Regions from separate parts of the Leucobacter sp. gxy201 genome, predicted to be linked through region 2. Evidence: predicted binding sites of a transcription regulator. Region 2 holds the regulator's gene; the other holds the start of a gene.

Region 1 (6,279 bases), on a different contig from region 2:
GTGTACTCGAGGGGCTTGCGAACGGCGCCATCCTCTATCTCGGTCGGGGTTCGGTCGGCCCGGGATGCGCGGTCGCAACGGCGACGCAGCCGGGCAGCCCCTGCGCGGGGTACTAGAGATAGAGCTCAGCCGGCTTTGCGTTCCGGAAGTTCGCGATCTGGAAGTTCCGGAGCCGCTCGGTCTGGCTGCCGTCGGTCTCGGGACCGGTGGCTCGGAGCCCTGAGCGGCGAGCCGGTGCGGTACCAGCGCCGGGAGCTGTCGACCCAGTTCGGGGCCCGCACTTCGGGGAGGCCGTCGTTCATGCGGATCGACCAGCCCGAGGATTCGAGACCGCGGTGATGGTGCCAGCAGAGCAGCACCCCGTTGTCGGTGTGCGTCGGGCCGCCCTTCGCGTGCTCCGTGACGTGGTGGATCTCGCACCAGGTCGCCGGGACCCGGCAGCCGGGGATGATGCAGCCGCCATCGCGCAGAGCGATCGCCCGGCGCTGGTGCGCGTTGAACACCCGCTGCGCCGAGCCGAGCTCGATGATGCGGCCGAGCTCGTCGCGCACCATGCGCTGCACCGCTCCGGTGCAGGCCGCGCGGCGCACCGAGTGCATGGGCACCGGGGCGAGCACGCCGTCGTGCCCCTGCACCCAGCCGACCCCGCGGCGCTGCTCGACATCCCGCTGCTCCACCTGGATCATCACGGTGACCGGAGCTCCGCCGAGATCGGGCACACCGGGCGACTGCATCGCGATCTCGAGCACGGCCGCGAACGCATCGTGGCGCTTCTGATCGGCCGTACGCCGATCGACCTCGGCGGGCAGGGCCCCGGTGTCGGCGTAAAGATCATTGCCGGCCTCGGCCTCGGAATCCTCGACGAGTTCGAAGCGCACACCGCTGTGCTTCTGAAAATCTTGCGCCTGAAGACCTCGGGCCTGAAGTTCTCGCGCATCGGCACCGGGTTCACCGGAATCGGCCCCAGACTCCTGCCGCGCGACCCGGCGCAGCGCCGACGGCGCATTCATCGCATCGAGCAGGCGGCCGAGCGCGGCGCCGGCCTCGGGCAGCAGCGCTCCCGAGACGCGCACGAGCCCGTCGCGTCCCAGACCGAGGCGGAGGCCGCGCCGATGCTCGGGCACCGTCTCGTTCGGTTCGGGCCCGTCTTGGTCGAGAAACGCCTTCCATACCTGGCACATGGTGCGCATGCCGTCGTCGTGCTCGGGAAGCTTGCCGTCGCTGCCGGTCGCGGCGGCGACCAGCTCCCGCTCCGCGACTTCGAGCGTCTCGGAGGCCGCTACCGCTTCGGACTGCTCGAGCGTGCGCGTGATCATCGCCGCGCACTCGAACGAGATCTCGCCGGCGGCGAAGGCCTCGGCGACGTGGGGCACCCGCGGCGCGAGCGCTCCCCCGCTCATGGCCGGCCGCGGCAGCACGCTCGCCGCCAGACGCAGGCGGCGCGAGATCTCGCGCGCCGGAGCCCGGGTGACGCGCTGCAGCAGCTCGACCGTTCCCGTGCAGCCGTAGCGGTGCGCCAGCGCCGGCTCGCCGAGCGGCCGGTCGCTGTCGTCGTCGACCCGACCTGCGAGCGCGACCTGCGCCGACTCGACCAGGCGCGACATCCGCTCGACCATCGCGGCGGCGGCGAGCGCCTCCGACCCCGAGAGCGCCGCACCCGGCAGTGAACCGGACACTGCCCCGGGTACCGCGCCGGAACCTCGCAGCAGCTCCTCGAACTGCCGCGCCAGCTCCTCGATCTCGCCCGCGAGTGCGCCGCTGAGCGGTTCCGGTGCGTCGAGCCGAGAGTCGATTCCGGAGCGAGCTTCGATGCTGGCGTCCATGCTTCTATTCTCTCACGAATGAGAGCAATAGTCGAACATATGTTCGAGTAAAAACTGTGGAATCATGCGAATTTCCGGGCCTGTGGAGGAAGGTGCCCGGGCCGACGAAGCGCCCGCTACGCGGCGAAGAATTCGACCCAGATGTCGAAGCCGAGCTTCACGATGAGCACGCCGACGACGACGAGGAACAGGGCCCTGATGAAGCCGGTGCCCCTGGCGATCGCCATGCGGGCCCCGACGAGGCTTCCGAGGAAGTTCGCGATGCCCATCACGAGCCCGAACGGCCACAGCACCGCGCCGAGCGGAATGAAGAACAGCAGCGCGCCCAGGTTCGTCGCGAAGTTCACGATCTTCGTCTTCGCGCTCGCCTGCAGGAAGTCGTAGCCGATCATGCCGACCAGCGAGATGATGAGGAAGGTGCCGGTGCCGGGCCCCAGCAGTCCGTCGTAGAAGCCGATAGCGAGCCCGATCGTCATCGCGATCAGCAGGTGCCGGGACCCGTGGTACCTGAGCTTCGTCACGGCGCCCATCGAGGGCTTGAACAAGGTGATGAGCGCGACGACGACGAGCGCCGCCACGATGATCGGCTTGAACACCTGCGCCGGCAGGAAGGCCGCGAGCGAGGCACCGCCGAACGACCCGGCGAGCGCGACCGCGGCCATCGGCAGCGTCGTGCGCAGGCTCGGCCGCACTCTGCGGTAGAAGGTGTAGCTGCTCGACGTCGTGCCGAAGATCGATGCGAGCTTGTTCGTCGCGAGCGCCTGCACCGGCGAGATGCCGGGCACGAGCAGCAGAGCGGGGAGCTGCAGCAGCCCACCGCCTCCGACGACGGCGTCGATCCACCCCGCTGCGAATGCCGCGAGGCAGAGGATCGCCAGTGTGCCCCACCCGAGCCCCTCGGGCATCTCGAAGAATGCCAGGGCGTCGGCGGTGCGCGCGGCGGCGAGCGGTACGACGGTCACGGGCGGGCGCTCATTCGCCCCGCCCGCAACCCCGTTTCAGCGGGCTTCACTGCTCATCGTCGAGATGTTGCGTGCTGATGATCTCGGTGACGGTCTCGCCCTCGCGCATCCGTGGATCCGCAGTGACGGCAGCGACCGCAGCACCGCCGACGAGCACCGCGCCCGCACCCGCAGTCGCCTGCGCCTTCACCTTCGGCGACCGGCTCATGCGGACCTCGAGCCACTTCGCGAGGCCCGAGAGGATGAGGCACATGGCGATGTAGATGCCGCCGATGACGAACGCGGCCGGCAGCAGCGGGCGCTCGAACTGCACATTGCTCGACAGCTGCTTCGCCAGGTGCAGCAGTTCGGGGTAGGTGATGATGAACCCGAGCGCCGTGTCCTTCATCGTGACGACCAACTGCGCGACGATCACCGGCAGCATCGCCCGCACGGCCTGCGGCAGCAGGATGAACCACATGACGCCGCTCTTGCGCAGCCCGATCGCATACCCGGCCTCTTTCTGGCCCTTGGGCAGCGATTCGATGCCGGCGCGCAGGGCCTCGGCGAGCACCGAGCCGTTGTAGATGATCAGGGCGATGGAGACCGCCCAGTACGGGGCGAGTTTGATGCCGATCGACGGCAGACCGAAGTAGAGCAGCATCATCATCACGAGCACGGGCACCGCTCGGAAGATCTCGGTGACCACGGTGAAGGGCACCCGCACGGCCCGGTGGTCAGAGAGACGGCCGAGGGCGAGCAGGAAGCCGAGCACGATGCTGCCGACCGCCGCCGAGGCGAATGCGGCGAGCGTCATCCCGAGCGCGAGCGCGATCTGCTCCCAGATCACGCTGTAGCTGAACAGGCCCCACTTCTTCGGCGAGAACTGGCCGGTGACCGTGAAGCGGTAGACGAGGAAGCCGAGAACGGCGACGACGACGAGCACCGTGAGCACCGCGAGCAGGCGGTTGCGCGCGATGGCCCGGGGACCGGGAACGTCGTACAGGACTGAGGTGCTCATCGCGCGATCCTCCATTTGTTCTCGAGGCGGTTCTGGCCCCAGCTGAGCAGCAGCACCAGTACGACGAACACCGCCGCGACCCAGAGCAGAACCTCCATCGGGCTGCCCGGCCGGCCGTGCGAGTCGTTGATGGTGGCGCGCATGGCGGCCAGCTCCGCGATGGAGAAGCCTGCGGCGACCGTCGTGTTCTTGAGCAGCGCGATGAACACGCTCATCATCGGCGGCACCACCGAGCGGAACGCCTGGGGCAGCACCACGAGCGTCATGACCTGCCCGAAGGGGAGGCCGATCGCTCGAGCGGCCTCGGCCTGCCCGACCGGCACGGTGTTGATGCCGGCGCGCAGCACCTCCGCGACGTAGGTCGCGGTGTAGATGCCGATCGCCAGCGTGCCGAGCACGAACGGGCTGAGGTCGGGGAGCCCGAGCTTCGGGTATCCGAACACGAAGAAGAAGAAGACCAGCGTGAGCGGCGTATTGCGTACGAGATTCACGTACAGCGTGCCGACCGCGCGCGCGATGGGCACGGGCGACACGCGCATCGCCCCGACGATGATGCCGAGCACGAGCGCGAGCAGCCCGCCGAACACGAACACGAGGAGCGTGTTCTTGATCGCGCTGCCCCAGAGGTCGAGGTTTCCGAAGATGACGTCCATGCGTCTTCCTCTCTATTGGACGGATGGTCAGGAGCCGGGGTGCGAGGCGGGAGCCCCTGCCTCGCACCCGCGGCCGCTAGTACGCGTCGACCTTCGGCTGGTCGACCTTGATGCCCGAGTCGCCGAGGTTCTTGTCGAAGATCGCCTGCCAGGTGTCGCCACCGTTGGTGAAGAGATCGTTGATGTGAGCGCGGAGCACGTCATCGCCCTGGGTGAGGCCGACGCCGTACTTCTCTTCGGTGAGCAGCGGGCCGCTCGTCACCTCGAGATTGTCGGGGTCCTGGGCCGCGTAGCCGATGAGGATCGCCTGGTCGGTGGTGACCGCGTCGACCTGATCGCTCAGCAGCGCATCGACGCAGGCCGAGTAGAGGTCGAACTCCTGCGTCTTGATCTCGGGGAAGTTCTCCTTGATGTTCTGGATCGGCGTCGAGCCGGTCGCCGAGCAGACGGTCTTGCCGTTCAGCTCGTCGAGCGACTGGTAATCGGTGTCGCCCTTGCGGATGAGCAGGCCCTGCCCGGTGATGAAGTACGGACCGGCGAAGTCGATCTGCTCCTTGCGCTTGTCGTTGATCGAGTAGGTGCCGACGTAGTAGTCGACGTCGCCGTTCACGATCGCGGATTCGCGGTTCGCCGAGGCGATGGCCTTGAACTCGATCTTGTCCTCGTCGAAGCCGAGCGAGGCCGCGATCCAGCGGGAGATGTCGACGTCGAAGCCGGTGCGCTCCTGCGTCACGTTGTCGAGGTAGCCGAGACCGGGCTGATCCTCCTTGACGCCGATGACGACCTTGTCGTCCTTCTGCATCTTGTCGAAGGTCGGGCTGCCGTCGAGCTTGACGTCGGTCGCCACCTCCCAGAGCGCCGCGTCACCGGTGCCGGTGTCGCCGCCTTCGGGTGCGCCCGGAGTGCCGCTGTTGCAGCCGGTGAGCGCGAGTGCTGCGGCCGCGATGAGGCCGACCGAGGCGAATGCTTTCTTGAATCGCATGGTGCGTTCCCTTCGGTTGAACGGGACGGCTCGGGTGCGAGCCGTCCCGTGGGTTAATTGACGATGAGCTTGGAGAGGAAATCCTTCGCGCGGTCGGACTGCGGGTTCGTGAAGAACTCACTCGGCGCGGCCTGTTCGACGATCTGACCGTCGGCCATGAATACGACGCGGTCGGCGGCCTTGCGGGCGAAGCCCATCTCGTGGGTGACGACGATCATCGTCATGCCCTCGTTCGCGAGCTCGACCATGACGTCGAGCACCTCGTTGATCATCTCGGGGTCGAGCGCCGAGGTCGGCTCGTCGAAGAGCATGACTTTCGGGTGCATGGCGAGTGCCCGGGCGATGGCGACGCGCTGCTGCTGGCCGCCCGAGAGCTGCGCCGGGAACTTCTGCGCCTGCTTCTCGACGCCGACGCGGGCGAGCAGCTCCATCGCCTCCTTCTCGGCTTCGGCCTTGCTCAGGCCGCGCACCTTGATCGGGCCGAGGGTGACGTTCTTGAGGATGGAGAGGTGGGCGAACAGGTTGAACGACTGGAACACCATGCCGACCTCGGCGCGGAGATCTGCGAGCCCCTTGCCCTCTGCCGGCAGCTCCTTGCCGTCGATGCGGATCGAACCGCTCGTGATGGTCTCGAGACGGTTGATCGAGCGGCACAGCGTCGACTTGCCCGAGCCCGACGGGCCGATGACGATGACGACCTCGCCCTTGTCCACGGTGAGGTTGACGTCGGTGAGCGCCTGGAATTCGCCGTAGTGCTTCTGCACGTTCTCGACGACGACGAGTGGTTCGCCTGTAGTCATCTCTGTCTCCACATCTGCCTTGCGCCCTCGCGGGCGGCACGCGCTTCACAAAAGAAAAG
Region 2 (6,279 bases):
ATGGACGTCGATATGCACGTCTCCCTGCGCGCGCACCGCGAGGTCGGTGCGCGAATGCTTGGCGAACGCCGTCAGCATGTGGTCGAAGAACGGGACGCCGGTGTCGATATCCGAGACTCCGGTGCCGTCGAGATCGATGCTGAGGGAGATCTGCGACTCGCTGGTCGAGCGCTCGATCGAGACGGTGCGTGCAGCTGATGTCATGGGCAACAGTCTAGTGCGACGGGGCGCGACGATGCCTCGGAGCGGCAGCGCGGGACCCGGATCGAAACGCCGGAGGGCTGCACTACCGTTCGAGCCGCGAGATCGCGTCGATCAGCGCGCTCGTCTCGGTCTCGGTGCCGACCGTGAGCCGCAGGTGCCCGTCGATGCCGAGGTTGCGGATCAGGATGCCTTGGGAGAACAGCGTCTCGAACACCGCGTCGGGGTCGTCGAAGCCGCCCACGAGGAGGAAGTTCGCGCCCGACGGGTGCACGCGGTAGCCGAACTCGGTGAGGGCCGCGGCGAGGCGTTCGCGCTGCTCGCGGATGTCGGCGACCGTGGCGAGCATCTCGCCCGAATGGCGGATCGCCGCGGTGGCGGCCGCCTGCGTCAGGGCCGAGAGGTGGTAGGGCAGACGCACGAGGCGCAGCGCGTCGATCACCGCAGGATCCGCGGCGAGGTAGCCGAGCCGCACCCCAGCGAACGCGAACGCCTTGCTCATGGTGCGCGACACCAGCAGTCGGTGACGCCCCGGCAGCAGCGTGATGGCGCTCTCGCCGCGGTCGTCGAACTCGCGGTACGCCTCGTCGACGATGAGCATGCCGTCGAAGGCGTCGTAGGCGGCGCGCACGGTGTCGATATCGAGGCGGGTTCCGGTCGGGTTGTTCGGGCCGCAGATGATCGCGATGTCGGGCCGTTGCTCGCGCAGAGTCTCGGCCACGAACTCGGGCGTCAGCGCATACCCCTCGGGGCGCTCGATCGGCACCCAGGCGGTGTCGGTGCCCGACGCGAGCAGGGGGTACATGGAATAGGTCGGGGTGAAGCTCAGCAGCGACCGGCCCGGGCCGCCGAAGGCCTGGAGGATCTGCTGCAGCACCTCGTTCGAGCCGTTCGCGGCCCAGAGCTGCTCCGAGGCCAGCCCGTGACCGAGGTACCCGGCGAGCGCATCGCGGAGTTCGGTGAACTCGCGGTCGGGGTAGCGGTTCACCGAGCGGACCGCTCGAGCGAGCGATTCGGCGATGTCGGCGACCACGGCCTCCGGCAGCGGATGGGTGTTCTCATTGACGTTCAGGCTGATCGGCACCGGATCCTGGGGGGCGCCGTACGGCGCCTTGCCGACGAGCGTGCTGCGGAGCGGGAGGTCACTGAGACTGGTCACCCTCACCATTCTAGGGTCGACCCGCGCTCACTCCGCCGAGTCCACGGGGAAGCCGAGCTCGGCGCCGGAGACGACCGAGGCGGAGTGCGCGTAGCGCAGCGGCACGGCGATCGCCTCGCCGGCCTGGACGCCGGACCCCTGGAGCTGGTTGAGCTGCACGATCTCGGCGACGAGATCGCGCGGATCCTGCGTCGGGTCGAGTTCGGTCGCGAGCGACCAGAGGGTTGCGCCCGGCTGCACCACGACGTACTGGAACTCCGCATCGCCGGCGGCGTTCGACGCCTGCGCCTCGGGGGCCGCGAATGCCGCGACGAAGGCCAGCAGCGCCGCCACCAGCACCGTCGCGAACGAACCGAACACGACCCGGCCGCGCCGGGTCAGGCGGAGCTTGGGGGCCTCGTGCGAGATCACTGCGCTCATGTCTGGGTTCCTTCCTGGTGCATCCGCCTACGCGAACATCTGTTTCGAATATATCTTCGAACGATCGAAAACGCAACGATTCTTCGAATACGTGTTCCGATCGCCTTTCGCGACACTCGAACATATGTTTGCCAGTGATCGAGCGGGGCCGCTAGGGTTTCGAAGCAACGGGATCACTGAAACAGCACCCACTGACATTCACGGTCCCGCCGCCAGTCCCGTCGATCGGCGCAGGCATTCCCGCAACGGAAGGATCGCGATGAGCACCTCGGATACGCCGCCGCAGGGTCGCAGGCTGAGCGAGAAGCAGCAGGCGATCCTGGAGTACATCTGCCGCACCGTCGAGTCCCAGGGCTACCCGCCGAGCATGCGCGAGATCGGCGACGCCGTCGGCCTCTCGTCGCTGTCGAGCGTGACCCATCAGTTGAGCCGCCTCGAGCTCGCGGGGTATATCCGCCGCGACCCGAACCGGCCCCGCGCGCTCGAGATCCTCATCGAACTCGCGAGCACGAGCTCGGCCATCGCCGATGCGCCGTCGCAGCAGGCGGAGGAGGCGGCGTACGTGCCCCTCGTCGGTCAGATCGCCGCCGGTGTGCCGATCACCGCCGAGCAGCAGGTCGAAGAGCTCGTACCGCTGCCCCGGTCGCTCGTCGGCGACGGGCAGCTGTTCATGCTGAAGGTGGTCGGCGATTCCATGATCGACGCCGCGATCTGCGACGGCGACTTCGTGGTCGTCCGGCAGCAGCGCGAGGCCGAGAACGGCGACATCGTCGCGGCGATGCTCGACGGCGAGGCGACGGTGAAGGTGTTCCGCCGCCGGGACGGCCATACCTGGCTGCTCCCCCGCAATAGCGCGTTCGAGCCGATCCTCGGCGACTACGCCGAGGTGCTCGGCAAGGTCGTCGCGGTATTCCGCTCGGTCTGATCGCTCCTCGGCCCCTGCACGGCGCGTCGGGCGATGTCTCCGGCCGCGCGACCCGGGGCCTCGCCCGACGGGAAGGCCGGGGTCGGTGACCCTACTCCCCGCCCTCCGGCTGCGCTTCCGCAGCGGCGCGGGCCGCGGGCGCGAGCGCGTCGAGGATGCGCCCGATCGCCGCGTCGTCGTGCGCAGCGGTCGCGAACCACGCCTCGAACGCGCTCGGCGGCAGATTCACGCCGCGGTCGAGCATGGCGTGGAAGAAGGCCGGATAGCGCCACGCCTCCTGAGACCGCATCTGGGCGTAGTCGCGTGGGGCGCTCGGGAAGTCGCCGAACACCGGCGCGAGCAGCGTGCCCGCGCGCTGCACCCGGTGCGGCACTCCGGCCGCATCGAGCGCGCTCGCCAGACCCGCGGCGATCGCGTCCGCGGCACGGCCGAGACGCGCGTAGGCGTCGTCGTCGGCGAGGCGCAGCGTCGCGAGGCCCGCCGCGACGGCCACCGGGTTGCCCGACAGCGTGCCGGCCTGGTAGACGGGCCCGAGGGGCGCGAGCAGATCCATGAGCTCGGCCCGACCGCCGAGGGCCGCGAGCGGGAGGCCGCCGCCGACCACCTTGCCGAAGGTGAACAGGTCGGGCGCGATCCCTGGCGCCACCGTCGCCGATTCGATGCCCCAGTACCCCGATGGGCCCGAGCGGAAACCGGTGAGCACCTCGTCGAGGATGACGAGCGCGCCGTGCGCGTGCGCGAGGCGGATCATGGCCTCGGTGAAGCCGGGGGCGGGCGGCACGATACCCATGTTCGCCGCCGCGGCCTCCGAGATCACCGCGGCGATGCGGTCGCCGTGCTCGGCGAAGGCGGCCTCGAGCACGGCGACGTCGTTGTAGGGCAGCACCAGCGTCTGCGCGGCCGTCTGGGCAGTCACGCCCGCGGAGCCCGGCAGCGCGAGCGTCGCGAGCCCCGACCCGGCTTCCGCCAGCAGCCCGTCCGAGTGCCCGTGGTAGTGCCCGGCGAATTTGATGATCAGGGGCCTGCCCGTCGCGCCGCGGGCGAGGCGGATCGCCGTCATCGTGGCCTCGGTGCCGGTCGAGACGAGGCGCACCCGCTCCACTTCGGGAACGCGTCGCACGATCTCCTCGGCGAGTTCGGCCTCCTCGGGGGCCGATGCGCCGAAGCCGAGCCCGCGCGCCGCCGCGCGCTGCACCGCGGCCACCACATCGGGGTGGGCGTGCCCGAGGAGTGCCGGCCCCCACGACGCGACCAGGTCGACGTACTCGTTGCCGTCTGCATCGACGACCAGCGGCCCGGCCCCCGAGACGAGGAAGCGCGGAGTGCCGCCGACGGAGCCGAAGGCGCGTACGGGCGAGTTCACGCCGCCCGGGATGACCCGCGCGGCCCGCTCGGCGAATCGGGCGCTCGACGCGACGTCCCGGCTCATCGCAGCCACCCCGCGAGTTCGACGGCGAAGTAGCTGAGGACGGCGTCGGCCCCCGCGCGTTTGATGCTCAGCACCGATTCCTCGATCGCGCGGCGACGATCGAGCCAGCCGTTCGCGGCGGCCGCTTCGATCATCGCGGCCTCCCCCGACACCTGGTAGGCCCAGACGGGCACCGGGCTCTCGGCGGCGACCTCCGCGAGCACGTCGAGGTACGACATCGCGGGCTTCACCATCACGAAATCCGCGCCCTCGTCGAGATCGAGGCGCGCTTCGCGCAGACCCTCGCGCCGATTCGCCGGATCCTGCTGGTAGCCGCGGCGGTCGCCGACGAGCTGGGATTCGACGGCATCGCGGAACGGCCCGTAGAACGCCGAGGCGTACTTCGCGGAGTACGCGAGCAGGGCCGTCTCCTCGTGGCCCGCGCCGTCGAGCGCCTCGCGCACCGCGGCGACCTGGCCGTCCATCATGCCCGAGAGCCCGAGCACCGCGGAGCCCGCGTCGGCCTGCGCGACGGCGATCGAGCGGTAGCGTTCGAGCGTGGCGTCGTTGTCGACTCCGCCGTCGGGGTCGAGCACGCCGCAGTGCCCGTGGTCGGTGAACTCGTCGAGGCACAGGTCGGTCTGCACGACGAGCGCGTCGCCGACCTCGGCCGTCACGGCGCGGGCGGCCGCGTTGAGGATGCCCTGGGGGTCATCGGCGGCTCGACCGAGGGCGTCCCGCTTCTCGGGGATGCCGAAGAGCATGATGCCGCCGATACCGGCCTCGGCCGCTTCCGTTGCGGCCCGGCGCAGCGAATCGAGCGTGTGCTGCGAGGTGCCGGGCATCGACGGGATCTCGCGCGGGCTCGCGATGCCCTCGCGCACGAACGCCGGCAGGATCAGCTCGGCGGGGTGCAGGCGGGTCTCGGCCACGAGCCTGCGCAGGGCGGGGGTGCGCCGCATGCGTCTCGGCCTGATGGTGGGTGCGTGGGTCATGGTGCGGTGTTCCTGTTCGCGGTGGTGGGTTCGGCGGAGGGGTGCGGTGCGCCCGGGCCCGTGATGCGCGCGGCGAGCAGCTGCTCCGCGGCGTCGAGCATGGCGGCGATGGTGTGGTGCGCGGCGACGACGTCGGGGGCGATGCCCGACCGCTGCAGGGCGCGTGCGGTCGGCTCCCCCATCGCGACGACGAACGAGGCCGGGGGCAGGGGCGCGAATCGGCGCGCGATCTCCCGGGCGACGGAGGCGCTGCTCGCGAGCAGGATCTCCGGGCTGCCCGCCGCGACGGCATGGGCGGCGACCGGGTCGTCGGCGGTCGGCAGGGTGCGGTAGGCGTCGACGCGGTCGACGTCGTGGCCGGCGTCGCGCAGCGCGGTCTCGAGCTCGGTGCCGGCGATCTCGGAGAGCGGCAGCAGCAGCTTCGCCGGGACAGGGATCGCCGAGCGGAGAAGCTCCGCGAGCCCGGCGGCGGAGAACTCCTCCGCCGGGACGAGCGCCGCGGTGAGGCCGTGGCGACGGAGCTCTGCGGCCGTGGCCGGCCCGACGGCTGCGATGGGGCGGTCGTCGGCCGCCTGCGCGCCCGCCCGCGCGAGGGCCTCGGCGCCGCGCGGGCTCGTGACGACGACCCAGTCGTAGCCTCCGCGGTTCCAGGCGGCGACGGCGTCTTCGAACGGGATGGGGTCGAGGGGCGGCGCCGTCTCGATGAGCGGCACCACGTACGGCCATCCGCCGCGCTGCCGTATCGCTGCCGACCAGCGTTCGCCGGCCTCGCCGCCGCGCGGCACCAGGACCCCCCTGCCGGCGAGCGTCATCTCGCGCCTCCGAGCGGGGCGAGGGCCGCGGCACCGCGCTGCAGCAGCTCGGCCGCGACCGATCGGCCGAGCTCGGCAGGAGCCTGCGCGTCTGTGGGCGACCACGGGGCCTGCGCCGAGGCCGTCAGCGACGACGCGCCGTCGAGGCGGTACACCGCGGCGCTGAGGGTCAGCGCGCCCGCGTCGACCTTCGCGGTCGCGCCGACAGGGGCCGCGCAGCCTGCCTCGAGCGCGGCGAGCATGGTGCGCTCGGCGATGGCGGTCGCGCGCGACTCGGCGTCGTCGAGGGCGGAGAGCGCGCGGGCGATCGCGGGCGCGCCCGCGTCCTCATCCCGCACCTCGACGGCGAGCGCGCCCTG

What was found. The regulator LexA, encoded in region 2, represses DNA repair genes until DNA is damaged. The targets are predictions, from matches to a motif close to TCGAACANNTGTTCGA.
Region 1: the regulator LexA is predicted to act here: its motif matches at 1,855-1,870, upstream of NHL51_RS08545 (DUF222 domain-containing protein).

Annotation. Positions count from the first base shown of each region.
Region 1 is NZ_JAMXWS010000004.1:249,009-255,287, reverse strand. It holds gene NHL51_RS08550 (choice-of-anchor G family protein) at 1-116, shown strand, start outside; gene NHL51_RS08545 (DUF222 domain-containing protein) at 126-1,823, opposite strand; gene NHL51_RS08540 (TSUP family transporter) at 1,940-2,728, opposite strand; gene NHL51_RS08535 (amino acid ABC transporter permease) at 2,832-3,785, opposite strand; gene NHL51_RS08530 (amino acid ABC transporter permease) at 3,782-4,438, opposite strand; gene NHL51_RS08525 (glutamate ABC transporter substrate-binding protein) at 4,515-5,420, opposite strand; gene NHL51_RS08520 (amino acid ABC transporter ATP-binding protein) at 5,474-6,220, opposite strand.
Region 2 is NZ_JAMXWS010000003.1:347,170-353,448, reverse strand. It holds gene hisB (imidazoleglycerol-phosphate dehydratase HisB) at 1-204, opposite strand, end outside; gene NHL51_RS06740 (histidinol-phosphate transaminase) at 287-1,369, opposite strand; gene NHL51_RS06735 (hypothetical protein) at 1,388-1,780, opposite strand; gene lexA (transcriptional repressor LexA) at 2,040-2,705, shown strand; gene NHL51_RS06725 (glutamate-1-semialdehyde 2,1-aminomutase) at 2,797-4,134, opposite strand; gene hemB (porphobilinogen synthase) at 4,131-5,108, opposite strand; gene NHL51_RS06715 (uroporphyrinogen-III synthase) at 5,105-5,920, opposite strand; gene hemC (hydroxymethylbilane synthase) at 5,917-6,279, opposite strand, start outside.